DNA from 2 places in the Thermohahella caldifontis genome. Region 2 is predicted to be linked to the other one. Evidence: predicted binding sites of a transcription regulator. Region 2 holds the regulator's gene; the other holds the start of a gene.
The links. The regulator FliA, encoded in region 2, starts transcription of late flagellar genes. The targets are predictions, from matches to a motif close to CTAAAGTTNNNNNNNNNNCNGCCGATA.

Region 1 (18,227 bases), 460 kb from region 2:
ATCTTGCGCATCAGCACCCAGCCCAGGTTTTCGCCACGCATGTCATCCCGCACGATCACGGCAAATTCGCACTGAATATTGTCCGGATCCGTCCAGGTGCGCACCACACCCAGCGTTTCCTCCGTACCATCGCCCCGATCCGCCACGGCAATGAATGCCATTTCCCGGTCGTAGTCGATGTGCAGCATGCGCACCAGATCATCATGACTCAGATGCTTGCGGTAATGGAAAAACCGGTAGCGGATGGATTCCGGTGAGAGCTTCGAATGGAACTCGATATGCGCCGGTTCATCCTCGGGGCGAACCGGCCGGATTTCCACCTTGCGCCGGGAGCGCGGCAAAATGATCCACTCCCGCAGCTCCTCCGGATAGGGCTCGATGGCCGGTCGCATTGGCGGTCCGAGATCAATGGCCATGTCCACGGCCACCACGCCCTCCTGATCAAACAGCAGGGGCTCGATTTCCACGCCACGGATAACGGGCAGATCCACCACCAGCTGGGACAATGCGATGAGCGCCTCGCAGAGCGCATGGCTGTCCTGCTCCGGCCGGTAGGAATAGGTTTTCAACAGCCTGTACATGTGCGAGCGCGAGACCAGATCCTCGGCCAGCGTCAGATTGAGCGGCGGCAGCGCCACCTGCCGGTCGGCCAGCACGTTCACGCGCACGCCCCCCGCGCCACAGAGGATCAGCGGCCCGAAACATTCATCACGGGTCACCCCGATGTTGAAGGCAATCCCCCCTGCATCCTTGATGGCATCCTGCACCGAATACCCCACGAACGCCTCGGGCGAAAAGACCCGGTCGCCATCCGCACGCAGCTGCTCGCAGGCCTTGCGGACCGCGTCCGGATCGCTGACGCGCCGGACCGTGGAATTGAACAGTCGCCGGGGCCTGTCTTCACCCAGAAACGGCTCCTGCAAGGGGGTGTAGTGAATCTTGATATTGACCGGCCCCTTCTTCTCCCGCACCACTTCGGACACATCATCCGGTGTCTGACAATAACGGGTTTCCAGCGCTCGGATACCATAGTTGGCAACCACCGCCCTCGCCTCTTCATTGGTCAGGCTCGTACGGCCGGCGTCAAAGGCGGCCATGACAATCTTGCGCGCCCGGGAACGGTCCACCCAGGGGTTCACATAGGAACGCGGGGTCTGGCGCAGCAGCTCCTGACTTTTCTGATGGTTGACCAGATGCATGAAGGCCTTGATGGCCTTGTCCGGTGTGAAGAACGTGGGAATACCCGCCTCCCAGAACGCCTGGCGGGCATCCTGCACGGTCGCGTAGCCCATCCAGCAGGTGAAGATGTTCATGTAACTGCGCTTCGCAGCCTGAATGACCGCATCGGCCACCTGCAGGGAGTCCTCGGTCAGACTCGGACTGAACATCACCAGCACGTTCGAGACGTTCGGGTCCTTCTCCAGAATCTCGATTGCCCGGGCGTAGGTGGACGGCCCGGCATCGTAATTGAGATCCACCGGATTGCGCCGTGTCCAGTAAGGCGGGAGAATGTCCGCCAGCGCTTCGATGGTTTCGGGGGCCAGTTCCGCCAGTTCCCCCTTCAGGCTCGCCAGGCGATCCACCGCCAGCACCCCGGGGCCAAAGCCATTGGTCAACACCGCCAGAGAATGCTTGCGTACCGGCTTCATCCGCGACAGGGTTTCCAGGGCATCGAACATCTCGTCCATGCCGTTTACCCGCAGAATCCCCGCACGGCGCAGCACCGCATCATAAATGATGTCCACCTGGGTCAGCCCCGGCGGCGGCGCATGCACCTTCCACTGGCTCTCGGGCACCCTGCCGCTCTTGATGGCAATGACCGGCTTGCCGCGACTGACCGAACGCACCGCCGAAATGAAGCGCCTTGGATTGGGAATGTTCTCGATATGCAGCAGCAGTGCCTGGGTCTTTCGGTCCTGGGCCAGATAATCCACGAGATCATCCAGATCCACGTCAATGCCATCCCCCAGGGTCACCAGATGGGAGAAGCCCACCTCCCGGTGCAGGGCCCAGTCCACCACCGCACCCGCCACCGTACCGGACTGGCCGATATAGGAAATCTTGCCCGGCAGCACCCCCATGTGCAGGTAGGTGGCATTGATGTGCCGGTGCGCGCTCATGTAGCCCACCGTATTGGGGCCCAGCACCCGCATCCGGTAGCGCGCTGCAATGTCCCGGACGGAGTACATCAGTGGCCGGCCGCTGCGGCTGTGCGTCCGGGACAGCCCTCCGGTAAGAATCATGCAGGCCCGCACCTTGTGCTTGCCCAGCTTGTCCACCATCTTGGGCACCGTCTCCGGCGGCGTACAGATAATGGCCAGATCCGGCACAAACGGCAAATGATGTACCCGTGCATAACAGGGGATGCCGTGCACCTCATCGTATTTCTCGTTCACCACCGCCAGGCGCCCCTTGTAATCCGAGGCCATCAGGTTGCGAAGAACCATCCCGCCAAGGTTAGAGGCCCTTTCGGATGCCCCGAGAATCACGATGGATTGGGGATTGAAGAGGCGGTCCAGATGTCGCGTGCTCACAATCGGGTACCCTGGTCAGATGAGGTCAGACCAGCTTATCCTACTCAGGTCGAAGGTCAAAGACCTTGACCCCTGTCAGCTTCGCCGGGTAATTTACAGGACAACGACAACAACAAGGACACCGGGCATGACCACAGCGCTGTTCCATCATCAGGACTGTGAAAAACACAACATGGGGCCCGAACATCCGGAAAGTCCCCTCCGTATTGCCGCCATACTCAATCAGCTGCAGGACAGCGCACTGCTGGACGAACTGGTCATTGTCCGCCCGGACGAAGCCCAGCGCGAACTGATCGCCCAGGTTCACCCGGACAGCCACATTACCCAGCTCGAGCTGATCCAGCCGCCACAGGGTCGGGTCTTCGTGGATCCGGACACCGCCATCATGCCCGACACCCTCCGTGCGGCCTTCCTGGCTGCCGGTGCGGCAGTGGAAGCCACGGACGCCATCCTGTCCGGCGAATTCGATACCGCCTTCTGCGCCACCCGCCCGCCCGGCCACCATGCCGAACGCAACCGCGCCATGGGATTCTGCTTCTTCAACAATGTCGCCATCGCCGCCATGCGTGCACTCAACTATCACGCACTGGAGCGGGTTGCCATCATTGACTTCGATGTCCACCAGGGCAACGGCACCATGGATATTTTCAAGGACGATCCGCGGGTACTGGTCTGTTCCTCATTCCAGCATCCCCACTACCCCAACAGCCACTATTTCATGGAGCAGGAACACATCGTCAACACGCCGCTGGAGGCAGGAACGGACGGTCGCGGTTTCCGGCGCGCGGTGGAACGGGACTGGCTGCACCGGCTGCAGGACCACAAACCCCAGATGATCTTTGTCTCGGCGGGATTTGATGCCCACGAGCTGGATCCGCTCGGAGACCTGCGCCTCACGGCCAGGGACTATGCCTGGGTCACGCGTCTCATCATGGATGTGGCAAAAAGCAGCGCACGCGGGCGCGTGCTGTCCATACTGGAAGGGGGTTACAACCTCAAGGCGCTGGCCGAGAGCGTGGACCAGCACCTGCAGGTACTGGCCGGTCACTGAAGCAATGCAGGGGCCTCAGACCAGCCCCTGCTCAAGCGCCTCTTCACGGATGGCTGCCCAGGCATCACGAATCTGACGCAGGTGCCCGGCCACTTCTTCGAGAATGGCCACATCATTTTTCAGATTGGCCTCGAACAGGCGCCGCTCCATGTAGTCATAGAGCGCATCCAGATTGTCGGCCAGTTCGCCGCCCTTCTCCTTGTCCAGAAAGCCGCGCAGACCACCAATGATTTCAATGGCCTTGTTGATCAGGCGGTTCTTGCCCTCGTAATTCTTCGCCGTAATCTGTGCCCGGGCCATGGAAATGCGCTCCAGTGCACCGTCATACAGCAGCTGAATCAGCTTGTGACGGTCAGCATCCACGATACTGGTCTGACTGTTGACCGCCTGATACTGGGATACTGCATTCATCATATCTGCTCCACCTCTTTTAATCTTTCGACGACCCGGTCAGGGCATCCAGCTGCGCACTGATAAACTGTTCCGTACTTTTCAGGTTGGAAATCACAATGTCCGCTGCCGTAAACTGTTTAGCCAACCGTGTGGTCAGCGCCTCGATACGGGCCTCCATTTTTGAACGCTCTTCCGCAATCAGAGACAACTGCTTGTTGAAGGTCTCCATCGCTGCGGTCAGCGTACCGTCCACGGTCAGCATGCCGTTGATCCCGTCAATCAGCTGCTCGGCAACCCCTTCAATATAGGTCACTTTTCCGCGCGGGCCGGTCGTTCCACCAACAATGTCCACGGCAATGCCATCGGAAGGATCGCCTTCTGCGGCAATCAGCCGCTGTCCCTGCCCGGTGGCCGCCTTGCCATTGATGGTGCCGGCCACATCGACCCCATCCGTGCCGGTGCCCACGGCAATTCCCAGGGTGGAGGCGGTATTGGTATCCACCGCAGTGATTTCCACCTTGGAACTGCTACCGTAAGTTCCGGAGGTAAACACCAGCTGATTGCTGGAATCCAGAGACACCTTCACGGTCTTTCCGGCCGCCTTGAGGGAAGAATCCGCATCCAGCTGCTTCTGAATCTCCGTCACCAGCGCCGCATTGGAATAGGTATTCTGGGTCAGCGTAATGGTACCGGACTCGGTGCCATCCACCTTGATTCTGAACGTATCGTTGCTGGCATCAATCACCGTCGAGCCGGAGAGGGCCACACTGCCGGCCAGACTGCCCTGGGTGGCCATCTGGGTCACCTCGATGGCATAGCTGCCCGGTACCGTCTTGGACGTGGCACGCACGAACTTCACCTGGGGATCATCCGTGCGCCCCTGATCGGCAAAGAGGGCCGTCACGTCATCCGGCGCCTGTGCCAGCTTGGCCTTGAGTACCGAGCTGTCCAGCTCCAGCTTGCCCGTATCCTTGTTACTGGTGATACCCAGCTCGCTCAGTGCCCGCACCTGGGCACTTTCCAGGCCCTTCACCGGGCTGGACAGGGTGCTGCGAATCTGGTTCTCGATGGTACGCACGGCAGAGTTGCCCAGCAGGTTGCCCGCTTCCCCGCTCGTGGTATTGAAATCCGTCACCTCGTTGAGGATATCCTTCAGGGCATTGTATTTGTCCACAAAGTCCTGAACCCGCTCCACGACCTTGTCCGTATCCTGGCTCACCTGAACGGTTGCCGGTGAGGTGGTTTCTCCGGTGAAGGTAAAGCTCAGACCCTCCAGCAGATCGTCCACCGTATTGCTGCTGCGGCTGATGGCGATACCGTTGAGCGTAAAGTTGAGATCCTTTGCCGCAACCATTTCCGTCATGTTCTTCTGGGTCGCGTCAAAACTGAAGCGGGACAGGCCGGATGTATCCGTGTTATTGCCGTCGTTGTCCGTCACGGAAATGCTGATGGCATTGGACGCTCCGGAATTTTCCGAGGTCAGCAAAAGCTGATAGCCACTGCCCGTATTCACAACACTCGCACTGACGCCGAGCCCGTCTTCACCATTGATGGCGTTGGCAATGCCCTGCAGGGTGTTGTTGGAATTGTCGATGGTGATGTTCCTGGTGGTACCGTTAACCGTAATGGCCAGCGTACCGGTGCCGAGGGTCGTGGTGTTGGCGTCTGCCACCACCTCACTGGCGATGGAATGGTTGGTTGCCAGCTGGGAAACACCAATGCTGTAACTGCCCAATGCCGCACTTTCCGATGCCGTCACACTGATGGCCGAAGAACCGCTGGTTGCGATGCGGCTGTTGACCGCCTCCGGCTGCGCCAGCACCCGTGAAGAAATGCGAAGATCCGTCAGCGCACTCTGAATGCGCCCCAGATCCGAAAGTTTGGCATTGATGCTTTCTTCCTTCGCATCAAGCCGCTTTTCGGTGGGTTCGCGCTCGGCAGCCGCCAGCTTGTCGATCAGATCACTGGTCAACACGCCCGAACCGATGCCGATGGAAGAAATGTTCGCCATACCGAACCCCCAAAAACGAAAACAGGATGAACCCTGGTAAATATCTTATCGGCAAGAGGGGGCAAAACTTTGCCCCGTTTTGTAAAAATGTGTTTCGGCTTGCCGCGATCTACACCGAAGTGCTGATCAGATTTACCGGTTGTTCATCCTGCAAGTTACGCGCCAACCTGAGCGCTACCTCATCGGGTATCTGCCGTATGACTTCCTGCGTCTGGCGATCCACCACCGTCACCACCGTCTTGCCGGATGCATCATCCAGCTCGAACTTCAGGTCCCGCTGCACGGTCTGCACATACTCGTTGAGATGACTGACCGCCTCTTTCAGGGCCTGCCGTTCATCCTCGATCTGCGCTTTCTCCCGTGCCACGGCACTCTGTGAAGCATCCGGTGAGTCCGGTTTTGCTGATGGTGCAGGTACGTCTTGCGCCCGGGCCGGTGACGTTTGATCCGGAGGCTGCGCAACGGCCGACGGGGCAGGAGCGCTCAGACGCCCCCGCCCTGCCAGAGTCATGTTGCCCAGATCCGTGTACTTCAGATCATTCATAAATCACCTCGCTGCGCCCGTTGTGCCTTCAGCCGGCCAGGTTACCCTGACCGGCTTCCGGGAGCGAGCTGCCCGTCAACTCCTTACTGGAGCAGCGACAGCACCTGCTGCGGCCGTGCATTCGCCTGCGCCAGCACGGAGATACCAGCCTGCTGCAGTACCTGCGCCTTGGACAGCTTGGCGGTTTCCGCCGCGAAGTCCGCATCACGGATCCGGCTGTTCGCAGCCTGCAGGTTCTCACTCAGGGCCTCCAGGTTGGAAATGGTGTTCTGGAAGCGGTTCTGAATGGCACCCAGTTCCGCCTGCTTGGACGTAATGGTCTTCAGGGCGTTGTCCACCGCCTGGACGGCCTTGTTGGCACCATCGACTGTCGAGATGTCGATGTCAGACAGTTTCTGGCCAAATTCGCCGCCACCATAAGTGCCAACCCTCAAGCCAGATTTTTCAATATCTCCTGTCTTGGTGCCCAGAGTGAACTGACCGGCGGACTCCAGAGTTACAGAACCCACAGTCGTATCTGTAGATAACCCGGTGTCACCCGGGGTGCCTGCCACTATATCAATATTACGGCCGTCGTCTGCGACCAACTTATATTGGTCCGAACCGAGCGCTTCGGCTCGTACTCCTGTTTGTCCTGCTTTCGCGTTTATTGCGTCGATAATGGTTGCTTGGTTTGCAGCCACATCATTTGTGGTAGTGCCTGAAATCTGTACCCCATTGATTTGAATAGAAAAGGCTGTTGAAGCTCCTACCGCTGTCACCTTACCAGAATAAACTGTAGTCGCATTTACCTTGGCCGTGACACCTGTCTGATCAGATACACGATTTATTGCAGCAGCCAGCGCAATAGCTGAAGTCGCATTTTCTGTGGAAGAAGCAGTGTCGTCTGTCGCCAAAGTCGCACCAACATCCACACCATTTATCGTAAGATCACCTGCGACAAGCGCTGCCCTTGGGCCAGCGTTGCTAGCCGATGTTGCCGTATTTGAAGCATCACCGACCACACCACCGTTCACGCCGGAATAGGTACCTTCTTCAAAACCAACCGAGTCGATATTCCCGGTATTGGATGACAAAGTAATATCGGACCCATCTTCACTAACGAGCGTAATATTTCCCAGATAAGTCGTATCTACACCGTTCGCACCTGCAGCCAGACCATAAGTCGTCGCATTGTTGGTCGCCGGGTTGATCGTGATATTACGACCATCTTCTGCCGTAAGGTCGACCCTGAAACCGGTGTCTGTCGCAACAACACTGGCGGAAACACCGGTCAGGTCCTTTTTGCTGTTAATCTGGTCAGCCACGCCCTGCAGCTCGGTCTTGACACCCTCGAGCGTCGAAGCTGCACTGACAGACAGCGTAATGCTCACGTCATTTATCTTGACGGTCTCTGATGCCGCAGTACCAATGTTAGTAACATTAGTGCCTTCGACAGTGTTCGCATTGACAACTGCAGTAACGCCGGTTTGGTCACTCACCTTGTTAATGGCAGCCGCCTTGGCAATGGCAGACGACGACTTCAGGTAAGCCGAGGCGGTATCATCCGTACCTGCCGAGGACCCCACGGCAACACCGTTGATGACAAGATCACCGGAAGAGAGGGCGAGGCTCGCACTCGATGCATCCAAACCAGTCCCACTCACATTGGAAGATATACCCGCTGCCTCTGCAGAACCCAGAGTGGTCGTATCCAGCTTGCCCACGCTGACCTTGATCGTATCCCCCACGTTGGCACCGGTCTGGAAAACGGCATTCTGGAAGGAACCATCCAGCAATTTCTTGCCGTTGAAGTTGGTTTTTTCAGCAATATTCTTGACCTCGTCCACCAACTGGCTGACTTCCTGCTGCAGCGCCTGCCGGTCAAGACCAGTGTTGGTGTCGTTGGCTGATTGCAGCGCCAGTTCACGAATCCGCTGCAGGTTGGTCACCATGGAGTTCAGCGCAGACTCCGCGGTTTGCGCCAGGGAAATACCGTCACCGGCATTCCGGATCGCCACTGAGGTGCCTCGCGTCTGCGCTTCAAAACGTGTGGAGATGGCGAGACCTGCGGCGTCGTCCTTGGCTGAATTGATTCGCAAACCGGAGGACAGACGCTGCAGTGCGCTGTCGCCCAGCCGTTGAGAGTTGCTCAGATTCCGCTGCGCGTTCAGGGACGCGATATTGGTATTGATGACTTGGGGCATGATTGCTTCTCCTGGTTCACCCGTTGTTGTTGGGTCATTTGGGAGACACGCCTGCGTCCGGAAAGGACTTTACGCGCATCACCTGTTGCCCCTATTAGCGGCCACCTTTTGCCGGACTTTAGGCCTTTCGGCCGGTTTTATGTAACAGATTGTGAACCTTCGGGGCGGCAATCCCCTGCCTGAATCCCGTCACTCGGGCGGCAAAGCGGGGTTGTATCGCCCCACACCCTGAATCTTGAGACCTTTTAAAAACAGCGCATTAGGTCATTCCAATCAAAATTGGCACGGCTTTGGCTTTGGTTTTGGCAAACCGCCTTCGGGTTCAAGATAACGTAAGGAGGAACATCATGCCTCAGATCATCAACACCAACATCGCCTCGGTGAATGCCCAGCGCAACCTCGATCGGTCGCAGGCCGCCAACCAGATTGCTCTGCAGCGGTTGTCCTCCGGTTTGCGAATCAATTCAGCCAAGGACGACGCCGCAGGCCTCGCCATTTCAACCCGCTTCACCTCACAGGTACGCGGCCTCAATGTCGCCATCCGAAATGCCAATGATGGCGTATCACTGGCACAGACGGCCGAAGGGGCGCTGGGTGCCATGACCGAAAACCTGCTCCGCATCCGGGATCTGGCCCTGCAGTCCGCCAACGCCACGAATAGCGCCATTGACAGAGAGGCACTGAACCAAGAGGTTCAGCAGCTCAAGGAAGAAATCCAGCGCATCGCTGACCAGACCAACTTCAACGGCACCAAACTGCTGGATGGCACCTTTACCGATGTCACCTTCCAGATTGGCCCGAATGAAGGCGAATCCGTCACCTTCGGCATCAACGGCGCTACCACCGATCAACTGGGGACCGCACTCAACGACGGTATCAGCTCCGACCCGGTTTCCTTTACAACCGGCACCCCCACTGCACCAACCTACGCCCTGGGTGCAGGCGACCTCGTCATCAATGGGATCGCAGTACCCGCTTCAACGGGCGTGGACGACAGCTTTTCCAACCTGGACAATGAGCGCAGTGCCATCGCCAAAGCGGCAGCCATTAATAAGGTCACCGAGCAGACCGGTGTTAAGGCAATTGTGAACCAGAACTCTGTTGGGGGAACAAAATTCTCTACTCCGGCATCAGATATCAGCGGGAATATCAAGATAAACGGGATCAGTATCTCTGTAAGCGTGTCAAAGTTACTGTCCGACCAAGTGAACCTGGAAAATGTAGCCTCCGCAATCAATGAAAAATCCGGTCAAACCGGCGTAACCGCAATCTTCGATGGCAACCCCACGAAGGGCATTCAGCTGGTTGCCGCAGATGGCCGCAATATTATCCTGACAGGAGATGGTACCAACGACACCAGTGCCTATGGACTGGCAACCAGTGGCGGCGCATCCGCAAGCCAGACTTATGCCGGAACATTCACTCTCGTTTCGACAGACGGGTCCGACATCCAGCTCGACACCACAACCGGCACAATCAAGAACGCAGGACTGCAGGTCGGCACGTTCAGTGGCAGTAACAGTGGCCTGGTGAGCCAGGAACAACCTGCGGCAGCCATGGCCACCGGCGATCTCGTCATCAATGGCGTGCCGGTCGGACCAAGCCTGGCCTCGGATGACAGCGCCTCACCGACTGCTACCAGTCCGGCACAGAGCGCCATTGCCAAGGCTGCAGCCATCAATAAAGTTGCAGATCAGACGGGCGTGACCGCCGTCGTAAACGCCTCCATTCTCAATGGCGATGCCTCCATCGGGGGTGTTGGCTCGGCAATCGGCGGATCGTTTGACGTCAATGGTGTCACCATTAATGTGGCCTGGTCGGCTGCTGACAGCACCGCAGATGTTCAACGTACCATTGTCACTGCCGTCAACAACAAATCCGGCCAGTCGGGTGTACGGGCCGAAGCCTTTGGCAACAGCTTCCGCCTGATCGCTGACGATGGCCGCAATGTACTGGTCAACAACTTTACGGGCCTGACCGCTGCAAATGTGGGGCTCAGCGGGGGAACCTCTGCCCGGGGTTCAGTCACACTGCTTTCAGCCGGCAAGATCCAGCTTGACACCCTGACCGGCAATATCAGCAATGCCGGATTTGAAGTGGGCGCTTACGGCTCCGCCACAGACGGCCAGTTGATCCGGGATGTGGACATTTCCACCGTGGATGGAGCCATCAAGGCGCTTGCGGCAGTGGACAACGCCCTGCAGAAGATCAACTTCCAGCGCGCCCAGCTCGGTGCCATCCAGAACCGCTTTGAATCCACCGTGGCCAACCAGGCCATTGTGGCGGAAAACCTTCAGGCAGCAAACAGCCGCATCCGGGATGCGGACTTCGCAGCCGAAACGGCCGAACTGAGCCGGACTCAGGTACTGCAACAGGCCGGCCTGTCCATTCTCGCTCAGGCCAACGGTCAGCCGCAGCAGGTCTTGCAGCTGCTCCAGGGTTAACAGAAAGAGGATCAGACCATGAACGCCAGGCAGTCTCAGGCTATCGCCAGCCATCCTGAAGCCATTGATGCCCTGCTCGCGGCAGCGGTTCAGCAGGTGCGCGCTCTGGGCGGCAACTCAACGCCGCTCGGCACGTTGCTCAGCACTGCGCTGAAGGAATCTTCCCTGCCGGAAGAAACCCAGGCACTGCTGACCATTGCCGCCACCGCAGAGGGCCGACTTGAACAGGCTGAAACACTGGTCAGGACTGCCATAGAGCGTTCACCGGGAAATGCGGACCTGCATACCCAGATGGGCTACATTCAGCTTCAGTATGGCAAGCTGAGCCAGGCGCGTACCAGTTTTGAACGCGCACTGTCTCTTCAGCCCAATCACGCCCAGGCATTCCGCGGCATTGCAGACACCCTGCTCCGTCAGGAAAACTGGGCAGGCGCCTTTCTTCATTACCGCTCCCTTTACGAAAAGGGCCTTGAGGATGCGGCGCTCATCGACGCACTGGAAACCTGTGCAGCCCACCTCCAGGCAGACCACTGGGATCCGCAACTGGCCAACACGGTGCTCAGCCTGATCGAACACCCGGGCAGCCGGCCGCGGGCCTGGGCACCGCTCGCCAACACGCTGCTCATCCGTCACTACCGGCTGGACATCCCGGACGCTCAGATAGACCTCAATACGCTGGCCTCGGACATGCTGTTCCTCCAGGTGCTGGCGAAGGGACTGATCCTGAGCCCCGAAGTGGAACAAACCGCCACTGCCGTGCGCACCGCCATCCTGGCTGAAGCCGCCGAGACAAGAACCCTTCGTGAAAGCCTACAGGCACTCGCCTTTGCACTGGGCATGGCCGCCGCACAAAGTGGCTATGTCTGGCCGGTCGCACAGGAGGAGCAACAGGTTCTGAACCTGCTGGATGAGCAGATCCGCCAGGCATTGTTTACCCGTGAGCCCATTGAAACTGTTGTTGGTGCGACCCTGATCCTGGCCATGTATCAGTCACTCTACAGCAGCATGAGTGCCCCGGCGCTGCTGGGCACCGAACCGAACCACTGGCCGGACCTTCTCGAACCACTGATGGACAAGGCGCTGTGGCAACCTGCGAACATCCATGCCCGCTGTGTGGATCTGCGGCAGCACATGCTCAAGCCCAGAACCGTGACGGAGGCCATGAGCCATGAAGACCGCCTCCCCTGGCCCACCATTGCAGCGGTCCGGATCAAGGGCCCGCGCCAGTCACTGCACGATTTGCTCTGTGCACAACTGGGTACTCAGGTTCTCAACTTCGAAAAACGCCCGCTCAATGTCCTCGTGACGGAGTGCCAGACCGGGCAGCGGCCAGCCCAGCTTGCCAGTCAGTTTTCCGATGTTCATGTCACCGGTGTCGACCCGGTTCTGGTCAACATTGCCGCAGCCCAGTCACGCCCTGAAGCCGGCCGATTCAATATCCGGTTTCTGCCGCTTGACCTGCAACAACTCGGCGCCCTCAACGCCCGGCCCGACGTGCTCGAATGCGCCCGCCCGTTAAACCAGCTGGACAGCCCATTGGAAGCCGTGCGTGCCATGGCACGTGTCGTGAATCCCCAAGGGCTGGTGAAGTTCAAGGTCACCCTGTTCGATCAGGATGACCCGGAACGTATCGTCCAGACGCTGGTCCGGGAACAGTTTGATCAGCGCCATATTGAGGGCGTCAGGGCGTTACGCCACGCCATCATGCAGGATGCTCACCGTGCAGACTGGCTCCCGATTCTCTCGGATCCGGCCTTCTACAGTCTGGAAGGCGTGCGTGACCGGTTTTTCCGGGGTGTATGGCATTACCTCGAGCCCCACCACCTGGACGAACTGATCAAAAGCACGGGCTTGAAGCTCATCGGCCTGATCCATGCCGGAGCGCACAGCAGCTTGTACCGGCAACCCGAATCCGTACAGGATTGGTACGCCAAACGCGCCTATAATCTCAAAAAGCCCATTGATCTGGTGATTTACGCGCAACCCTGAGAGGCCGAATGGACAGTCAAACCCTCATCGCCAAGGCTTATGATGAAACGCACTACGAAAGCAGTGCGTTTCTGCAAACGCATCCGGAAACGCTGGCGGCCATCGGCCTGCTTTTCGGACTCCAGCCGGTTCACCCGGCTCATGGCCGGGTTCTGGAGATTGGTTGTGCGTTGGGGGACAACCTCATCCCCATGGCACTCAATGCACCCGACAGCCAGTTTGTCGGTGTCGATATCAGCTCGAGTCAGATTGACGTTGCCGCAGAACGTGCCGCCCGCCTCGGACTCCGTAACATCAAGTTTTACAGCGGATCCATAGAACACCTCCCGGACAATGCCGGTCCCTTTGATTACATCATCTGTCACGGTGTCTTTTCCTGGGTACCGGAAAGTGTTCAATCGGCCATTCTTGAGCGTATCCGGAATCTGCTTTCCCCTCAGGGTATCGCTTATATCAGCTACAACACCTACCCCGGCTGGCATTTCCGGGATGTGCTCAAGCACGCCATTCGCTTTCATGGTCGCCATGCGAAAGGTCTTGATGAACAACATGAAGCACTGAAGGAGATCGCAGACCTGCTGGCCGAACAGGGCAGTTCAAGAGAAGACACACCTACCGCCAGGATTGCCAGAGTATTCAGAAAACAGCTGGATGCCCTGCCTCCTAGTTACCTGGTTCACGAGTACTACGAACCCTTCAACATCCCGCTGTACTTCAGTCAGTTCGCAGACATGCTGGCGACTCATCAGCTGAAGTTCGTGGGCGAAGCACACATGATGGATAACTTTCCCCTGCTGCACAATCCGGAGCTTCAGGAGAAACTGCTGGCATTCTCCGGTGCGCGTGAAGAGTTCGAACAATATGCAGACCTGATGCTGTCACGCAGTTTCCGCAGTTCGCTGGTAACGCACTCGACCAACGCAGTGAATCCGAATATTCACCCCGACCGTATCCGGCCGTTCTATTTCATTTCAGACTTCAAGCCTGCACGCGAAGACACAGCGTCGCTGGCCCCCGACAAGAAGCTGAAATTTCATTCGCGCGGTACCGGGCAGGAAATCAAGGCCAGCACCCCCATAACAAAGGCCGCCTTGACTTGTCTCTGGCATGCCTGGCCGCTCGGTTTCAACTTCAATGATCTGGTTCATCATGCCTACAAGGTGCTGAGCCGGGATATCAATTCCACTCCGCTGGAAGAGGTCAAAAAAGAAGCCCTGCAGCTCTGTCAGGATCTGCTGGAGCTCTACGCTGGTGGCCATCTCCGTTTTCCGCGTGTATCACCGCCCCTGTGCACCAATCAGGTTTCGTCCGCACCGCTACTGAGCCCGGTCGCACGCCAACAGCTTCAGAACAGTGAATCCGGACAGGTCACCAACCAGCTGCACTGTACTGTACGACTGGAACCCCTGGTCAGAGAAGTCGCACTGCTCTGTAATGGCCAGCGCAGCCAGACCGAAATCGAGGTGGCCCTGACCGGCATTTTGAGGTCACGAGGTACTGAACTCGGAATCAAACCGGAACTTCTGGTCAGGCCGGAAGGCGCTGCGAAAGACGCCGTGAGACTGGGGCTCGCTGTCTTGCGTGATCATGCGTTGCTCGTGGGCTAATCCCCTTCGGAGGCGGACGGACAGGTACGCTGCCACCTCTCCCAATCCCCCCAGGTATCCACATCCCACAGCTCGGGCAGGTATCCGATGGACAGCCCTGCATTGCTGAGTGCCTGGACGGTATTTTCCAGCGCATGACCCGTACCCCACCGGGCATGGTCAAAGGCCTGAGGGAGGTCAACGCGGCTGCCGATCAGGACGTAACCCCCGTCGTCAGAAGGAATGAGCACGACGTCATGGATACGCAGCTGCTCAATCACGTGCCGGATATGCTCGACGGTAACAGCAGGACAATCACTTCCCACGATGATGCCCGCCCCGGCTTCCCGGACAGCTTGGGACAGGGCCTTGCGCATGCGCTCGCCAAGGTTGTCTCCCTCCTGCACTCGTTCACCAAGGCCCGCCGAAAGCGCTGACAAGAGCTCAAGCTGTTGCGTGCTGAGTTCCGCTCCCTGAGGCTCGGGCTCCGCGTCCCACCAGATCTCGGGTTGAAAGGGCTTGAGCTGTCTTGTAACGGCAGACAGCAACGCCAGATAGCAGTCGAGGGCGCGATCATCGCCCACGGTTGCGGCCAACCGGGTTTTAACCTTTCCCAATCTGGGCCAGCGCGCAAAAATCATCAACTGCGGAATGACGGGTTCATTCATTCTGATAACGCGCTCCATAGTATCTTTTTACCAGCACGTCAGGACTTGCCCCGCGGTAATACGCCAACTTGAGCGACCACATGAGCCATATGGTCCTCAGAATACCTTCCTGCTCCCACTTGCGACTGGAGGTCAGCACCGGTTCCCGTATACAGACCGGCCGGCCGTATCGGCTCTTGAGGGTGCGGCAGATTTCGATATCTTCCATCAGCGGCTGATCCGGAAACCCTCCGATTCCCCTGAACACCTGAGCCTTGACAAAAATGGCCTGGTCCCCTGTTGCGATACCGGTCAGACGTGATCGCCAGGAGATCATCCACTCAATTATCCGGAACGCCGGATGCTTGCCAGACAAACGAACATCAAAGCGCCCCCATGCTGCCGACGATTTTTCAGCCAAAGGACGCAGGATTTTCAGCACATTACGCGGCAACTGTGTATCCGCATGCAGGAACAGCAATACTTTGCCTCTGGCAACGGAGGCCCCGGCATTCATCTGACGTGCGCGTCCTTTCGGAGCCGTGATGACAACATCAGTGCAGGCCGCACATTCACCTGAAAGCGGTATGTCGCCCTCCGCCCTGGCAAGGATCACCTCAGCGCCCTGGCGCCGGAAGGCCGTCAGATCTTCCAGAAACGGCAGTAGCGCCGGCCCTTCACGCCAGACCGGCACGATGATTGACAACCAGGGAGAGGGATCAGTCGAGTGCGCCACCACAACTGCTTCCCTGGCCGGCTGTGCAGCCGTAACAGTGATCCGCAGTCTGAATCCGCTCTCCTTCGAGCGATGTTTCCAGGATATCACGCAGATGCGGTTTCACCTTGTCTGATGCGATCAATGGGATATGCAGCATCTGATTGAAATCACAGTCATAGACATAGCCTTGCCAGTCCACGCTGATCAGTGAGCGACACATCACGCCTTCAAGATTATGCTCACTGTAAGAGGATCGGAGGAGATCCATGTAATCATGGAACTGTCCCTTCGAGAGAAGCGTGCTGCCAAACCGGCTGATGGGCATATTGGTAATGGCGAACAACTGGTTGAATTCAATCCCGAAGTCCTCGCGGAGTCTGGCCTTGTAGTCCGCTTCAAGCTTTTGCTGATCCGGCGGCAGGAACGGGCCACCCGGATTGTAAACCAGGTTCAGGACAAGACCTGTGTCTGGCTTCCCGTATCCCAGACGGTTCAGTTCCAGCAAGCCACGGATGCTGTCATCAAAGACCCCTTTCCCACGCTGTTTGTCAACATTCTCGCGAGTATAACAAGGCAAGCTTGCTGTGATCTCAACCTGCTGTTCTGCGAGGAAAACAGACAGATCTTCGTAGCCCGGTTCCACCAGAATGGTCAGGTTGCAGCGATCCATCACCCTGACGCCCATGCGCCGGGCCTCGGTGACCAGATACCGGAAATGAGGATTCATTTCAGGCGCACCCCCGGTCAGATCAAGCAGGTCAATCTGATGTTTTTCCAGATAGGCCAACACCAGTTCTATGGTTTCCCGATCCATCATTTCGGTTCGCCGCGGCCCTGCCGCAACATGGCAGTGCGTGCAACTGAGATTGCACCGATAACCGAGATTGACCTGAAGGGTTTCGGTTTGCTTCCGCCGGATTTCCGGAAAATCGGATACCATCAGCATCGGGCGGGTATCAAGCATTGAGTACTCCTGAAATGGTGACTGTCTGAGTGATATTGGACTGAACTCTCACAGAATAGTTCACACCGGTCAAGCCTGAAACCGTGACTTTTCCCGCCTTCTACCACGCAACGCATCAGCGGGATGACTTTCCGCATCGGGCAAAGTATAATGCGGCCTCGTTACGCCCCGGTGGCACAGCTGGATAGCGCGACCCCCTCCTAAGGGGTAGGTCACAGGTTCGAATCCTGTCCGGGGCGCCACTTTTCATCCCTTCAAGCTCACCTTTCGCCTGCCTCATTTCAAAACGTCAGACAGCAAACAGCCGCACCAGTTTTATATTCAGGGAGATTTTACAATCGTTCTTCCGAATGCAATCGGGCTCATCTTCGGAAGCCGGCCGCATGCCCGGATGAGTGGCGCACGGCCGGGTGTTAACGCTGCAGACAGAATCGCTTTCCCCTATCGTTCTGCTTCCCAGAGGCGCCTCTGATCTCATGCTCATGTCCATCTGATCAGGTACGGGAGAGGCGTGCCCTGGGCCAATTCGGCATACCCCAAACGCAAGAAGGCCCCGGTATTGCTACCGGGGCCTGGGATAAGATGCCTGACGACGACCTACTCTCGCATGGGCAATGCCACACTACCATCGGCGCTGGACTGTTTCACTTCTGAGTTCGGTATGGGGTCAGGTGGTTCCAGTCCGCTATGATCATCAGGCAAAAACCTGTTGCTCTCACAAACTGCTGAACGAAAGCTGCGCTACACTCGCAATCCAAAAAACCGCTTCGGTGTTATATGGTCAAGCCTCACGGGCAATTAGTACTGGTTAGCTCAACGCCTCACAGCGCTTACACACCCAGCCTATCAACCTTGTGGTCTTCAAGGGCCCTTCAGGAGGATCAAGTCCTCAGGGAGACCTCATCTTGAAGGGGGCTTCCCGCTTAGATGCTTTCAGCGGTTATCCCGTCCGAACATAGCTACCCGGCAGTGCCACTGGCGTGACAACCGGAACACCAGAGGTTCGTCCACTCCGGTCCTCTCGTACTAGGAGCAGCTCTTCTCAAGTCTCCAACGTCCACGGCAGATAGGGACCGAACTGTCTCACGACGTTCTAAACCCAGCTCGCGTACCACTTTAAATGGCGAACAGCCATACCCTTGGGACCGGCTTCAGCCCCA
Region 2 (14,459 bases):
GCAATCTCGGTGTAGCGCAGCACCTCCTGAATCTGCATCACATTGATGCCGTAGGTCTCGTGATCCAGCTTGAAGGTCACATACTGCAGAATGGGATCGTCTGCGCGCCCGCCGGATGTGTTGGATGCCATTGTGCGTCTCCCGTCAAATTTCCGATGTTTGATACTTACTATAGATCAAGGCGAAAACTGTGCCACTTCATTTTTTCCGGGCGCCGTCAGGCCGTTGTCCCGACTCTTCGGAACGAAGCAGCCCGGCCAGGGCTTCCACGTCCAGCAGGGCACACATATGGCGGACGACAGTCCCGGCCAGCCAGGGGCGTTTGGCCCGGTTGACGCGCCATTTGACCTCATCCCGGTTCAGGCTGATGGAACGGTGAATCACATGACAGGCCAGCCCCCACTCCGTTCCGTGAAGGGTGACCACAAAGCGGACACTTTCACGCATGGCCGGGTCGTATTTCTCGGGCATGACCCAGAGGGCCGTATCCACAACCTTGATATTCACCTCACCATTGGGCAGGATGCCCATGAACCAGTCCGGCATGCCGAACAGGTGCGTGAGCGCCCGATCCAACGGATGAATGTTGCCCAGGGTGACCAGGGGTACGGCGAGTTTGAGTCCGGCCACTTCGAAGAGCAGCACGTCAAAGCGCTCACCTGCCCAGGCGGGATAGGTAGAACCGGGCGCTGCACCCTCGCCGGCTTCCCGCTGCCGGGGGGCCTGAACACGCTGATCAGGTTCCGGTTTATCCGGTTCCGCGCGGCCGGTCTCAGGCGGTTCGGCCGCGGGTGAGCCAGTCTCCGGGCAGGACGGTGTCTTCTGATCTGCCCGGGTCCTGCCCCGGGGGGATTCCTGCAGCGGTGCAGGGGCTGCCGGTGCGGCTGCCGAGGCAGGCGCTTCGTCGGGCACGGCCACACTGAGCCGCACGTCAAGTTTCGGACGCAGGCGGGGTTTTTCCGCCAGAGCAACCCGTGCGGGCTGCGGGGGCCGTGACGCCGCACGGGTGGCCGCGGCAGACGGCGAAGAAACCTCCCGGGCTGTTGGCGATCGGCCGGACGCAGATCCGTCACTTTTCCGAGTCCGTATGCCGGATTCCGGTTCCGGGCCCGTGGGGGCGCCCATGTCGGATGCGCCATCCCGGACCGCCTCCCTGTCATCGGCGAGGGGCGTCAACAGATCGGAGAGGTAATCCAGGATGGCTTCATCCACCTTCTTTCGGCCGGTACTGCTCATGCCGCGCCCCTACCCGTCCAGACCCAGTTGCTGCTCCAGATCCCTGAGCAAGTGGCGATAGGCCCGGACCCCGTGGGTCTGGTCATCCAGCGCCTGCGGGAAGATCCCCCGGCGCGAGGCATCCCGGAACTTGGTATCCACCGGTACCGCAAAACGCCACACGTGCTCACCGTGCTGCCGGCGCAGGGCGGCAAGACTCTGGATGGAGGCCTGGGTGCGCCGGTCAAACATGGTGGGGATGATGGTAAACCCCAGCGTCTTGCGCTGGCTTTTCATGACCATGCCCAGCGTGTGCAGCATGCGTTCGAGCCCCTTGAGGGCCAGAAATTCCGTCTGGACGGGAATCAGCAAATGCTGGCTGGCAGCCAGGGCATTGATCAGCAGCACGCCGAGCACGGGGGTGTTGTCCAGCAGGGCATAATCAAAATCATCCCAGAGATGCGCCAGCGCCCTGGAGACAATCAGGCCCATGCCTTCCACGCCAATCATGCGCCGCTCGAGCGTGGCCTGGGCCGTCGAGGCCGGCATCAGCTGGACGTTCGGATGTCCGGTTTCCACGAGAAGCTGGGCGGGCAGATCGGCGGGGACTTTCCCCTTGTGCATGAACAGGTCGTAGACACTGTTGGGCATGGCGTCCGGATCATATCTGAAGTAGGAGGTCATGGAGCCCTGCGGATCCAGATCCACAAGCAGCACCCGTTTGCCCTTGCGGGCCAGTTCTCCGGCCAGCGCAACGGCAGTGGTGGTCTTCCCCACGCCCCCTTTCTGATTGGCAATCGCCCAGATTCGCATGATCAGTCCGGCACCCTTTTTCCGCCATCTGTCTCGTCAGGCCGTCAGGCGGGCAATGCCCTGCCGTCCGGCACCCGTCAACACGGGCAAAACCCGTTGCAGACAGAGATCAAGCACATAGTATGCCGTCTTTCAGTGGCGTAACGCCAGCCGTGACGAATTGGCCTTGGACACCAGCAGAACCACACGCCGGTTTCGCTGGCGGCCTTCAGGCGTGTCATTACGGGCGACGGGATGCTGTTCACCGTAACCCACGGCAGCCAGTCTCTGAGGGTCAATGCCATCGAGAACAAGAAGCCGGACAACCGCGGCCGCCCGTGCCGCCGAAAGCTCCCAGTTGGAGGGGTAGAAACGGCTGCGGATGGGCTGGTTGTCCGTGAAGCCTTCGACCAGAATGGCGTTGGGGTACGGCTTGAGGATGGCTGCCACCCGATCAATCAACGGGAAGGCTTCGTCCCTGGGAATGGCGTCTCCGCTGCCGAACAGCACCTTGTTCTGAAGCGTGATTTCCAGCCAGTCATCCGACTCGTTGAGGGAGATCAGGCCATCACTGATAAGCGCTTCCATCTGCGCGTAAAACTGGTCGGCCATGGCTTTCAGGCGACGGCGTGCATCCTGGGCATCCCCACCTGTATCCGGCGTGGGAAAGGGTTCCACCACCGGCACTTCGGATTGTTCTGGTGCGGCACTGGTCTGCCCCACCTGAACCGGTTTCATGCTCTTCTGGGTGGCCTGAAAGACGCCTTCCAGTGTCTCGGAAAGGACCTTGTACTTGCCTTCGTTGACGGAAGACACGGAGTACATGACCACAAAGAAGGCGAAGAGCAGCGTGATGAAATCGGCGTATGAGACCAGCCAGCGTTCGTGGTTCTCTGGCTCTTCCTGCATCCGGCGTCTGCGCATGTCAACCTTCCATGAAGCTCTTGAGCTTCAGTTCGATGGCTTTGGGGTTCTCCCCTTCGGAGATACCGATAATGCCTTCAATGAGCATTTCGCGGTACTGTGCCATGGCATGCACCTGGGCCTTGATCTTGTTGGCCACGGGAAAGAGGAAGAGGTTGGCAAACCCGACACCATAAACGGTGGCCACAAAGGCCGTGGCGATACCGGGCCCCAGCATGGCTGGGTCTTCCAGATGTCGCATGACGGTGATCAGCCCCAGGACGGCGCCGAGAATGCCCATGGTGGGCGCATAGCCGCCCATGCCTTCAAAGACCTTGCAGGCGGCCAGATCCCGCTGTTCCCGGCTCTGTACATCCAGTTCCAGTATGGAGCGGATGACTTCGGATTCGGCGCCGTCGATCAGCAGGTACAGACCTTTCTGGGCGAAGGGATCCAGCTCGTTGTCCGCAATGGCTTCCAGCCCCAGCAGGCCTTCCTTCCGGGCGATCTGGCTCCAGTTGACGATTTTCTCGATCCCGTCTGCCAGACTGACATACGGCGGCACGAACACCCAGATAAAATTGCGCCACGCCCGGAGGAAGGTGGGGAGCGGGGTTTGCAGCAGAATGGCACCGAAGGTACCGCCGAGAACAATGAGTGCCGCCGGCAGATTGACCAACGCCCCCAGTTGTCCGCCTTCGACCAGATTGCCGCCCAAGACGGCCATCAGACCAATCAGAATGCCGATAAGGCTGAGCATGTCCATCGATCAGGCAACCGTTTCCACAAGCCGTTGGGCGATCTGATCCAGGGGCAGGATTTCGTCTGTCAGGCCCGCCTTGGCCACCGCCATGGGCATACCGTAAATCACGCTGGTTTCTTCGTCCTGAGCCCAGATGGGGCACCCTGTCTGTTTCATCAGGCGACAGCCATCCTTGCCGTCAGCGCCCATACCGGTGAGAATGATGCCCAGCGCCTTGCCCGGATAGGCCCGGGCGATTGAGCCGAAGGTAACGTCCACGCAGGGTTTGTAATGGAGGCGATCGCCCCCGTCCCTGATGACGATCTTGCCGTGCGACCCTGAGCGTTCGATCATCATCTGCAAACCACCCGGCGCGAGATAGGCCACGCCAGCCCTGAGCTGTTCGCCATGTTCCGCCTGCTTGACCTGAATCTTGCACAAGCGGTTCAGCCTTTCCGCAAACGCCGGCGTGAAGGATGCCGGCATGTGCTGAACCAGGACAATGGGTGCCGGGAAGTTGGCCGGCAAGGGGGTCAGGACATTCTGGAGGGCAACCGGCCCACCTGTGGAAGTACCGATGGCGACCAGGGCAAAGGACTGCCTTGCTGTCTTCTTGCCCGTGGACGACGCTGCCGGCGTCTTTCGGACAGCCACGCGCTCGGGAGAATCCTTGGCTCCCTGCGGCCGGGTGGTCCGTTGGGTCGCTGTAGTGGGACGTGCCCCTGTCGCCTGTCTGGCTTGCCGGTCGGTGGTTGCGGGCGCAGCCGGACCGGACGGGGACCGGAGGCGGTAACGCGCCCGCGCCACCGCACGGATCTTGTCGGCGAGTGTTTTCTGAATGCCCTGATTATCCCGGGCGATGTCTTCAAACTGTTTGGGCAGGTAGTCGATGGCACCCGCTTCCAGCGCGTCCAGCGTGACCCGGGCACCTTCATGGGTCAGGGAGGAAAACATCAGGACCGGTGTGGGCTGCTCCTGCATGATGGCACGGACCGCAGAAATACCGTCCATCAATGGCATTTCGTAATCCATGGTAATCACGTCAGGCTTCAGCGCCCTGGCCTGCTCTATGGCCTCCCGGCCATTGCTGGCCGTGCCCACGACGGTAATGCCCGGCACGCCGTTGAGGATTTCAACAATCCGACGCCGGAAGAAACCGGAGTCGTCTACGACCAGTACCTTGATGGACACCTGTCCTCCTGTTTCTGTCAGGCCGTCATGGCCTCATCATCTTCATCATAGATGCGCGGCCGCAACCCGTTTCTGCCGAAAATCTTGCTGGACTTGGCGTAATGGGCGATCAGGCTCGGAATGTCGAGGATCAGGGCGATCCGGCCATCACCGGTGATGGTGGCGCCGGCCATGCCGGGCGTACCGTGCAGCATCTTGCCCAGCGGCTTGATCACCACTTCCTCCTGCCCGACCAGCTGATCCACCACAAAACCGACCCGCTTGGTGCCCACGGCCACGATCACCACATGGGCACTGCGTGGCGGACGCTGGTTTTTCGCGCCCTTCACCAGCCAGCGCTTGATGTGGAACAGCGGAAACACATGCTCACGGACAACAATACATTCCTGACCGTCGACAATATTGGTCTTGGTGAGATCCAGATGGAAAATTTCCACCACATTGACCAGCGGAAAGGCAAAGGCCTGATTTTCCAGCATGACCATGAGTGTAGGCATGATCGCAAGCGTCAGCGGGACCTTGATGCTGATACGGGTGCCCTTGCCCAGTTCCGAGTCGATGTTCAGGGAGCCATTGAGCTGGGTGATCTTGGTCTTGACCACATCCATGCCCACACCACGACCTGATACATCCGAAATTTCGGTCTTGGTGGAAAAGCCCGGTGCGAAGATCAGGTTGAAGGCTTCCGTGTCAGACAGCCTTTCGGCCGCATCCTCATCATAAAGCCCCTTCTCGACCGCCTTGCGCCTCAGTACGTTGGGATCCATGCCTGCCCCATCATCTTCGATGGACAGCAAGATGTGATCCCCCTCCTGCTCCGCCGACAGGACCACACGCCCGACTCGGGGCTTGCCCTTGGCCTCACGGACATCAGGTGCCTCGATGCCATGATCCACCGCGTTCCGAACCAGGTGAACCAATGGATCAGACAAGGCTTCGACCAGGTTTTTGTCCAGGTCCGTGTCTTCACCGCGCAACACCAGATTGACTTCCTTTTTCAGGTTGCGGGCAAGATCCCTGACAACCCGGGGGAAGCGGCCAAAGACTTTCTTGATAGGCTGCATGCGCGTCTGCATGACCGCGGACTGCAGGTCACTGGTCACCACATCAAGGTTGGACACGGCCTTCTGCATGGCCTCGTCGCCCAGCTCTTCACCCAGGCGCATGAGCCGGTTACGGACCAGTACCAGCTCACCGACCATGTTCATGATGTCGTCCAGACGCTTGGTGTCGACACGCACGGTCGTTTCCGTGGCGATGCCCGCGTCCTTCGCGCCGGCCGCGCCTTTTGCAGGGGGCTTGGAAGCCGGAGGTTTACCAGCCCCCCTGATCCCGATGCAGCCGCCGGCGGGGTGACTTTGTCCTTGGGTGTACGAGCCGCTGCCCCACCCGCCGCAGTGCTTGTAGCAGCCGGTTTCTGTGCAGCCGGCTTTACCGCCGCCTTCCCGGTACCACCCTGAGTTGCTGGCTGACTGTCCGGCTTCCCGGTTGCAGGGGGTGCGCTGCTCTCCTTTGCGTTCGCAACAGATTCCGATCCTGGCGCAGTGCTGGCCTGAGAACTGACCGGACCACCGGTAGCGGCACCCTCCGCGGGCGCCACTTTGTCAGGAACGAATTTTCCCGGCCCATGAAGCTGATCCAGCAGGGCTTCAAACTCATCATCATCAATCAGGTCATCCGAGCCCTCTGCACCACCTGACGATGTCGCTGCAGGCGCTTCAGGCGCAGGCGTCGCTTGTGAGGCCATGGAATTACCGGTATCACCGGCCACCTTGTCTGCAACGAATTTGCCCGGGCCGTGCAACTGGTCCAACAGCGCTTCAAATTCATCATCGGTGATTTCGTCGCTCTCAGCCCCTGTTGCGCCCCCGTCAGATTGGGGGGGCACCGGCGGCTCTGTGGGAGCCCCCTTGAATGTACCGGGGCCATGCAGCTGATCCAGCAGGGCCTCAAATTCGTCATCAGTAATTTCATCACTGTCAGACGCTTGGGCATTGGACGGGCTGTCCGCCGCGGGTGCCTCATCAAGTGCCTCCACGAACAGCTCAATATCCCCGTCACTCAGGCCCACTTCCTGATTTCCGGTGTCATCTGTCCGGGGTGTGACCTCGGCAGGGGCTTCATCGGATACCGCTGCCTCCTCCGCCTCGGCGCTTTCATCATCCGCTTCCGGCACCCCCAGGCGCTCCAGTGCGGCGATCAGTTCAGGGTCGGCCGGAGAAGGCTCCTCCCGCATCTTGACCTGGTCGAACATTTCATTGACGGTGTCCAGTGCCTGCAGCACGACATCCATCAGTTCCGGCGTGACGCGGCGCTGGCGGTTGCGGAGAATATCGAAGACGTTTTCGGCCTTGTGACAGCAGTCCACAAGGTTATCCAGCTGCAGAAACCCTGCACCACCCTTGACCGTGTGAAATCCACGAAAGATGGCATTCAGAAGTTCCGCATCATCCGGATTCTGCTCCAGTTCCACCAGCTGTTCCTGAAGCTGCTCCAGTATTTCTCCGGCTTCCACCAGAAAATCCTGGAGAATTTCTTCATCCGCATCAAACGCCATAGTTTACCCCTTCAAAAACCCAGACTGGAGAGCAGATCGTCCACATCGTCCTGGCCGCTGACCACATCGTCCATTTCGGCGGCCTTGATCTGAGGCCCGTGGCCTTCGGAATCGTCCTTTTCCTTCTCTTCGAACTCATGACGGATGCCGGTGATCTTGTCCACCTTGCCAGCCATTGCCACCAGCTTGACCAGATTGTCCTCCACCTGACGAACCAGATCCGTCACTTTCTGAATCACCTGGCCGGTCAGGTCCTGGAAGTCCTGTGCCATGAGGATGTCTGAAAGATAACCATAGACCTGGTCACTCTTGCCTTCCAGGTCGGCGAGAAACCGGTCGATTCGCTTGTAGAGTTCGCGGAATTCGTCCGGTGTCATTTCCTTGCGCCGCAGGCGCTCCCACTCCTGCCGCAGATCGTGGGCCTCGTTCTTGAGCTCCGAGGCAATGGGCATGGCCGCTTCCACCAGATCCAGCGTCTTGTTGGCGGCCTTGTTGGTCATGTCCACCACGTAGGCCAGGCGGTCGGAGGCATCGGCAATCTTCGACATCTCTTCCCGCTGCGCCTTGGTTCCCGCGTCAATGTGAAAGTTGCGGATGGAGTCGTGCAGCGTACGGGTCAGCCGGCCGACCTCACGATACAGCGTCTTGTCGCGCGTCTCGTTCAGCGCACCGATAACCTGAACCGCTGCCGCAAAATCCCCCTTCTGGATATGCGACAGCAATTCCTCGGCCTGCTGACTCATCTGCATCTCGAACTCGGAGGTATCAGTGGCCGGAACACCCTGCTTTTCATCAGTCATGCTGCTGGCCCCTTTCAGCCCAAACGTTCAAAGATTTTTTCGATCTTTTCCTTGAGCACGGCAGCCGTGAACGGCTTGACCACATAGCCGTTGACCCCGGCCTGCGCTGCAGCCACGATCTGGTCGCGCTTGGCCTCCGCCGTCACCATCAGGACCGGCAGCGTCTTGAGATTGGGATCTGCTCTCACGGCCCTGAGCAGGTCGATGCCGGTCATGCCGGGCATGTTCCAGTCGGTGATCAGAAAATCGAACTTGCCGGTCTTGAGCATGGGCAGGGCCGTGTTGCCGTCATCGGCCTCTTCCACATTTGTGAATCCAAGATCCCGCAACAGGTTCTTGATAATCCGCCTCATTGTTGAAAAGTCATCAACAACGAGAATTTTCATATTCTTGTCCAATGTAACCTCCGGTGGTGACGTTGGATTGAGTTTCCGTCTAGTTACCAAGTCTAGACGCTTGTCGGGGAGTATCCAGTTTTTTGACTGATCGCTATTTTATCATCCAGTCTGCCAGTCGCGCGCGCAGACGCAGGGCAGCCTGGCTGTGAATCTGACTGACGCGGGATTCGCTGACCCCCAGCACTTCGCCGATTTCCCTGAGGTTCAGCTCTTCATCGTAATAAAGGGCCAGCACGAGGCGCTCACGCTCCGGCAATCTGCCGATTTCCTCCGCCAGCCGGCTGGCAAATTGCTGTTTCTGTACTTCATCCTGGGGCTGAGGCATCCGGTCGGCGTCTTCAATTCCGGCATCCGAATCTGCCGTCAGCTCATCCAGGCTGATCAGATGTCCGCTCAAGGCATCACGGAGGCTGGCATGATACTCTTCCAGACTGATGCCAAGCTCTCTCGCGACATCCGCATCCTGAGCATCCTGACCTGTTCGGCTCTCGATGGCATGAATGGCTTCAGCGATACGACGTGCATTGCGGTGCACAGAGCGCGGCACCCAGTCTCCGCGGCGGATTTCGTCGATCATGGCGCCACGGATCCGGATCGATGCATAGGTCTCGAACGAAGCACCACGCTGTGCCTCGTACTTGCGCGCCGCTTCGAGCAGGCCCAGCATGCCGGACTGAATGAGGTCATCAAGCTGTACACTCGGCGGCAGGCGTCCCTTCAGATGCAGCGCAATACGCTTGACCAGCGGTGCATACTGGTGCACGAGCGCTTCCGCACGCTGTGTCCTGGATTCGCTATACATGGCTACACCCGTTGAGGCCATGAACTCTGCTACCGTTAACTGTCAACTGGCCTGAACCAATCGCTCAATGAAAAATTCAAGGTGCCCGCGTGGTGCACTCGGCAACGGCCAGGCATCCACCTTTTTCGCCAGCTCCCGGAATGCCAGGGATGCCTTGGCCCGGGGGTAGGCCTCAAAGACGGCCCGCTGACGCTGGACCGCCTTCTTCACCACATCATCGTAGGGAATGAACCCCACATACTGCAGCGCAACATCCAGGAAACGCTCGGTCACCTTGGACAGTTTGGTGAACAGCAGCCGTGCATCCTGTTCCGAGCGAACCATGTTGGGCAGAATGCGGAAGCGGTGCAACCCGTAATCCCGGTTGAGCAGCTTGATCTGGGCGTAGGCATCCGTGATGGAAGTAGGCTCGTCGGTCACGACCATGAGCACTTCCTGCGCGGCCCGCACGAAGGCCATGACCGTTTCCGAGATGCCTGCTGCGGTATCGATGATCAGCACATCCAGATCATCACTGATCTCGCTGAAGGCGCTGATGAGCCCGGCATGCTCAAGCGGTGACAGATGCGTCAGGTGCTGGGTACCGGATGATGCCGGTACAATTCTGATGCCACCAGGGCCATCCACCAGAATTTCCCGCAGCGAACATTCGCCGCTGAGCACGTCATTGATGTTGCGTTTTGCGGTCAATCCCAGCAAAACGTCAATGTTGGCCAGCCCAAGGTCGGCATCCAGCACCACGACTCGCCTGCCCAGACTGCTCAATGCCAGGGCGAGATTGACGGAAACGTTGCTCTTGCCAACGCCCCCCTTGCCACCGGTGACGGCAATAACCTGTACCGGGTGAGGTTTACTCATGTTCGACACTGCTCCTATACATCATGTTCAGCGCCTTCCCGGCTCAGCCCACCAGCCCGGCCCGGGCGGTGTGTGGGGAATCCTGTCTGTCCAGCGTCACTGCCCGTGCAACCAGACTTTGCCCCGTGGCCGGATGAAGATCCCGCGCGATGTGTTGACCGTCAGTGTAGCAGGCAATGGGCAACTGTTCCTGTATACTCAACCCCAAAGCCTGCCCCAGTGCACAGGCTTCATCCAGTTTTGTGATGACGCAACCGGACAGCCCGAGCATTTTATAGTAATGATAGTTGGATTTCATGACTTGTGCCTGGCTAACTGCAGACAATACAAGAATTTTTTTGACACGCCGCCCGCATGATTGCAGCGATCTGACCTGACGTTCGCCATTGGGATCCCGGGATGTCAGCCCGGCCGTATCGATCAGAACCCGCCGGTGATCCGCCAGACTGTCCAGAACCGCTTTCAGGGAACCGTTTTCCGGTACAACATGAACCGGTACACGAAGCAATTTCCCCAACGTCAGGAGCTGGGATGCGGCACCCACACGGTAGCAATCCGTGGTTACCAGGGCCAGCCCCTCTCGTCCATGCAGCTGAATCCATCTGGCCGCCAGCTTGGCAATCGTGGTGGTTTTTCCTGCCCCTGTGGGCCCGACCAGTGCCAGGGCACAAGGCCGTTCGGATTCATCCAGGTCCATGACCGGCACCATGGCGGCAAGCGCCTTGAGGGCCAGTTGCCAGCGTGCCTCTTCGTCACCTGCCGGCAGATTCCTGACAATCCGGCTGCTGAGTTCTTCCGTCAACCCGAGCCCGGTCAATCGCATGTCCACAGGATCACGAACCGGGCGTTCTGCTGATTCCGACAACAGTACCTTAAGTGCTGCAATCTCGGCCTGCATGGCGGCCAGCGCCTCACTCACCAGCCCGTCTGGCTTCGCGGCATCTCCGCCAGCAGGAACACCGACCTCTTTTGCCGCGTCTTCACGCCTGGCGACAACCTCCGGCTCACCGCCTGCCTGAATCTTTTGAATACGCTGACGCGCCCGCTCCAGCTCTTCATCCAGCAGGGCCCGGCGGGTCGCATGACGCCGGGCCACCTCGGCATCCGGCCGGGGTGCAGAGACCGGCGCCTCCTGGTGGGCCTGTTCCGGGTTGTAATCCAGTGCGCAGACCACTTCCATGCCTTCCGGAACTTTTCGGGTGGAGAGGATCATGGCATCGGCGCCCAGTTCCTCACGCACACGCTTGAGCGCTTCCTGCATATTGGGTGCTATGTATCGCTTCACGTTCATGATCACTCCCCTCCTACTCGGAAATGGTCGCTACAATGGTAATCTGCTTGTTGTCGGGAATTTCCTGATATGACAGGACATGCAGGCGCTCCACCACCATGCTCACGAAGCGCGCCATGGCCTGACGCAGCACGTTGGAAACCAGCAGCACCGCCGGCTTGCCCATCATTTCCTGCTTTTGCACCGCTTCGCTGAGCGAGCGCTGCAGTTTTTCCATCAGACCGGGCTCCAGAATCAGCCCCATTTCGGTGGCGCCCCCCTGCTGTGCCTGCTGCATGGACTTCATCAGGATCTGCTCGAGCTTCGGATCCAGGGTGATCACCGGAAGTTCCGGATCGTTACCGCAGATGCGCTGGACAATCAGGCGTCGCAGGGCGACGCGCACGGCAGCCGTGAGGGTGTCCGTATCCGGGTTCTTGGTTTCGGCATTGACGATGGCCTCGGCAATGGTCCGCATATCCCGGATGGGTACGTCTTCCTTGAGCAGATTCTGAAGTACCTTCAGTAACTGGCTGATACTGACGGTGTTCGGCACCAGTTCTTCCGCCAGCTTGGGCGATTTGCGACTGAGCTGTTCCAGCCATTGCTGGACTTCCTCGTGCCCCAGCAACTCATGCGCATGCCGGAGCAGGACCTGATTCAGGTGCGTGGCGACAACAGTGCTGGCATCCACAACGGTATAGCCCAGGGTCTGGGCCTGCTCCCGAAGAGAAGGATCAATCCACACCGCTTCCAGTCCGAATGCCGGATCCTTGCCCGGAATACCGTCCAGCTGCCCGAAAACCTGGCCGGGATTGATGGCCATTTCCCGATCCGGATGAATTTCAGCCTCTGCAACCGGCACCCCCATGAGCGTGATACGGTATCCGTTGGGTACCAGATCCAGGTTGTCCCGGATGTGCACGGAAGGCATGAGAAAGCCCAACTCCTGAGACAGCTTCTTGCGTACACCCTTGATCCGACCGAGCAGCTGGCCACCCTGACTCTTGTCCACCAGCGGAATCAGCCGGTAGCCCACTTCCAGCCCCACCAGATCCACGTTGGCCACATCATCCCAGCCCAGCTCTCCTGCCGGTGCGCCTTGTGGCAACGCCTCGGTTGATCCGCCTTCCAGCGCAGGGCCTGCCGGGCCTGCAGGCGGCACCCCGCCTCCGCCGCCTGCCCGGGGAGCAGGCCCCTTGCCCTCTTCCACCGCCTCAGGCGTGCGTGCACGCTGACTGAACCACCACGCCAGCACACCGGTGGCCAGAGCCAGGGACAAAAATGCCAGATGGGGCATGCCCGGAATCAGTCCCATGATGGCCAGGATGGCCGAAGCCACGGCCAGCGCTCTGGGTGAACGGATCATCTGATCCACGACCTGATGGGACATGTCCTGCTGGGTCGACACGCGCGTCACCATGATGGCCGCAGCCGTGGACAGCAGGAGGGAGGGTATCTGCGCCACCAGACCGTCACCGATGGTCAGCAGGGCATACTTCTGAACCGCATCGGCAAAGGCCAGGTCATGCTGCATGACGCCGATGGACAGGCCGCCGATCAGGTTGATGGCCAGGATCAGCAGGCCCGCCACCGCATCGCCACGCACGAACTTGGATGCACCATCCATGGCCCCGTAGAAATCGGCCTCGGCGGCCACTTCCGCCCGACGGCGTTTGGCTTCTTCCTGATCAATCAGCCCCGCGTTGAGGTCCGCATCAATGGCCATTTGCTTGCCCGGCATGGCATCCAGGGTAAACCGGGCGCTGACCTCCGAAACACGACCGGCGCCCTTGGTGACCACGACGAAGTTGATGATCATCAGAATCGCAAAGACGACCAGGCCAACGGCATAGTTGCCGCCAATGACCACCTCTCCGAAGGATTGAATCACCTTGCCGGCGGCATCCTCGCCCTCATGCCCCCGGAGCAGCACCACACGCGTGGAAGCCACGTTGAGTGCCAGCCTTAGCAGGGTCGCCACGAGCAGCACCGTCGGAAAAATGGCGAAGTCCAGCGGACGCAGCGCATAAACGCAGACAAGCAGGATGACCAGAGAGAGTGCAATGTTGAAGGTGAACAGCACGTCCAGCATGAAGGGCGGAACGGGCAGCGTCATCATGCCCAGCAGAGCCATGAGCAGCAGAGGAATCCCCAGGTTCCCCTGCGCCAGACTTCTGACGGTGTTCAGTGCTGCACTGTTCGCCATGCGCCTCTCTTCAATCAGTCACTGTCGAATTCCCGTCAATGACGGAACCCCTGACTGATTTCTGCAAAGATCAGGCCAGTTCAGTCGTGGCGCAGATCGTCCGGGATGGGCACATCGCGTATGGGTTGCGGACGCTCACCGCGCCCCTTGCGATACTCACGCAGGCGGAACACATAGGCCAGCACCTGTGCAACGGCCACATAGAGCCCGGCAGGAATTTCTTCATCCACTTCAGTGTGGTAATAGACGGCCCGGGCGAGCGGGGGCGCCTCCACCTGTTCCACCCCGTGCGCCCTGGCGATCTCGCGGATTTTCAGAGCCATGAAATCCACGCCCTTGGCAACGACAATCGGCGCCCCGTCACTGTCGGGATCATATTTCAGGGCCACCGAATAGTGAGTCGGGTTGGTGATGACCACATCTGCCTTCGGCACTTCTTCCAGCATGCGACGCTGGGCCATCTCCATCTGCAGTTCACGGATCCGCCGCTTGACCTCGGGCTTGCCCTCGGTTTCCTTGAATTCGTCCTTGATCTCCTGCTTGGTCATGCGCAGATTCTTCTGGTGATCGTACATCTGGAACGGCACATCAATGAGCGCAATCAGCACCAGAGAAGCCGCCAGAAACAGAAAGCTCCATGCCAGAATGGACAGGGCGCTGGCGATTCCCGGCCTGAGCGACTGCGCACTGATGGCCAGCAGGTCATCCAGCACATTCATCAG

Region 1: fliD (flagellar filament capping protein FliD) is a predicted target of FliA. The motif match lies at 6,036-6,062, and genes of this name have one in related genera.

The regions. Positions count from the first base shown of each region.
Region 1 is NZ_CP154858.1:841,351-859,577, forward strand. It holds gene AAIA72_RS04085 (bifunctional acetate--CoA ligase family protein/GNAT family N-acetyltransferase) at 1-2,534, opposite strand, end outside; gene AAIA72_RS04090 (histone deacetylase family protein) at 2,662-3,585, shown strand; gene fliS (flagellar export chaperone FliS) at 3,601-3,999, opposite strand; gene fliD (flagellar filament capping protein FliD) at 4,016-5,989, opposite strand; gene AAIA72_RS04105 (flagellar protein FlaG) at 6,099-6,533, opposite strand; gene AAIA72_RS04110 (flagellin) at 6,617-8,719, opposite strand; gene AAIA72_RS04115 (flagellin) at 9,067-11,163, shown strand; gene AAIA72_RS04120 (tetratricopeptide repeat protein) at 11,182-13,152, shown strand; gene AAIA72_RS04125 (methyltransferase regulatory domain-containing protein) at 13,161-14,759, shown strand; gene AAIA72_RS04130 (TIGR04282 family arsenosugar biosynthesis glycosyltransferase) at 14,756-15,406, opposite strand; gene AAIA72_RS04135 (TIGR04283 family arsenosugar biosynthesis glycosyltransferase) at 15,399-16,121, opposite strand; gene arsS (arsenosugar biosynthesis radical SAM (seleno)protein ArsS) at 16,105-17,067, opposite strand; tRNA gene AAIA72_RS04145 (tRNA-Arg) at 17,233-17,309, shown strand; rRNA gene rrf (5S ribosomal RNA) at 17,652-17,766, opposite strand; rRNA gene AAIA72_RS04155 (23S ribosomal RNA) at 17,845-18,227, opposite strand, start outside.
Region 2 is NZ_CP154858.1:379,579-394,037, reverse strand. It holds gene AAIA72_RS01905 (chemotaxis protein CheW) at 1-131, opposite strand, end outside; gene AAIA72_RS01900 (chemotaxis protein CheW) at 199-1,236, opposite strand; gene AAIA72_RS01895 (ParA family protein) at 1,246-2,028, opposite strand; gene motD (flagellar motor protein MotD) at 2,161-2,931, opposite strand; gene AAIA72_RS01885 (flagellar motor protein) at 2,933-3,670, opposite strand; gene AAIA72_RS01880 (chemotaxis response regulator protein-glutamate methylesterase) at 3,680-4,843, opposite strand; partial or broken gene AAIA72_RS01875 (chemotaxis protein CheA) at 4,861-6,093, opposite strand; gene AAIA72_RS01870 (Hpt domain-containing protein) at 6,048-7,400, opposite strand; gene AAIA72_RS01865 (protein phosphatase CheZ) at 7,412-8,200, opposite strand; gene cheY (chemotaxis response regulator CheY) at 8,215-8,598, opposite strand; gene AAIA72_RS01855 (RNA polymerase sigma factor FliA) at 8,690-9,421, opposite strand; gene AAIA72_RS01850 (MinD/ParA family protein) at 9,443-10,258, opposite strand; gene flhF (flagellar biosynthesis protein FlhF) at 10,302-11,549, opposite strand; gene flhA (flagellar biosynthesis protein FlhA) at 11,563-13,737, opposite strand; gene flhB (flagellar biosynthesis protein FlhB) at 13,818-14,459, opposite strand, start outside.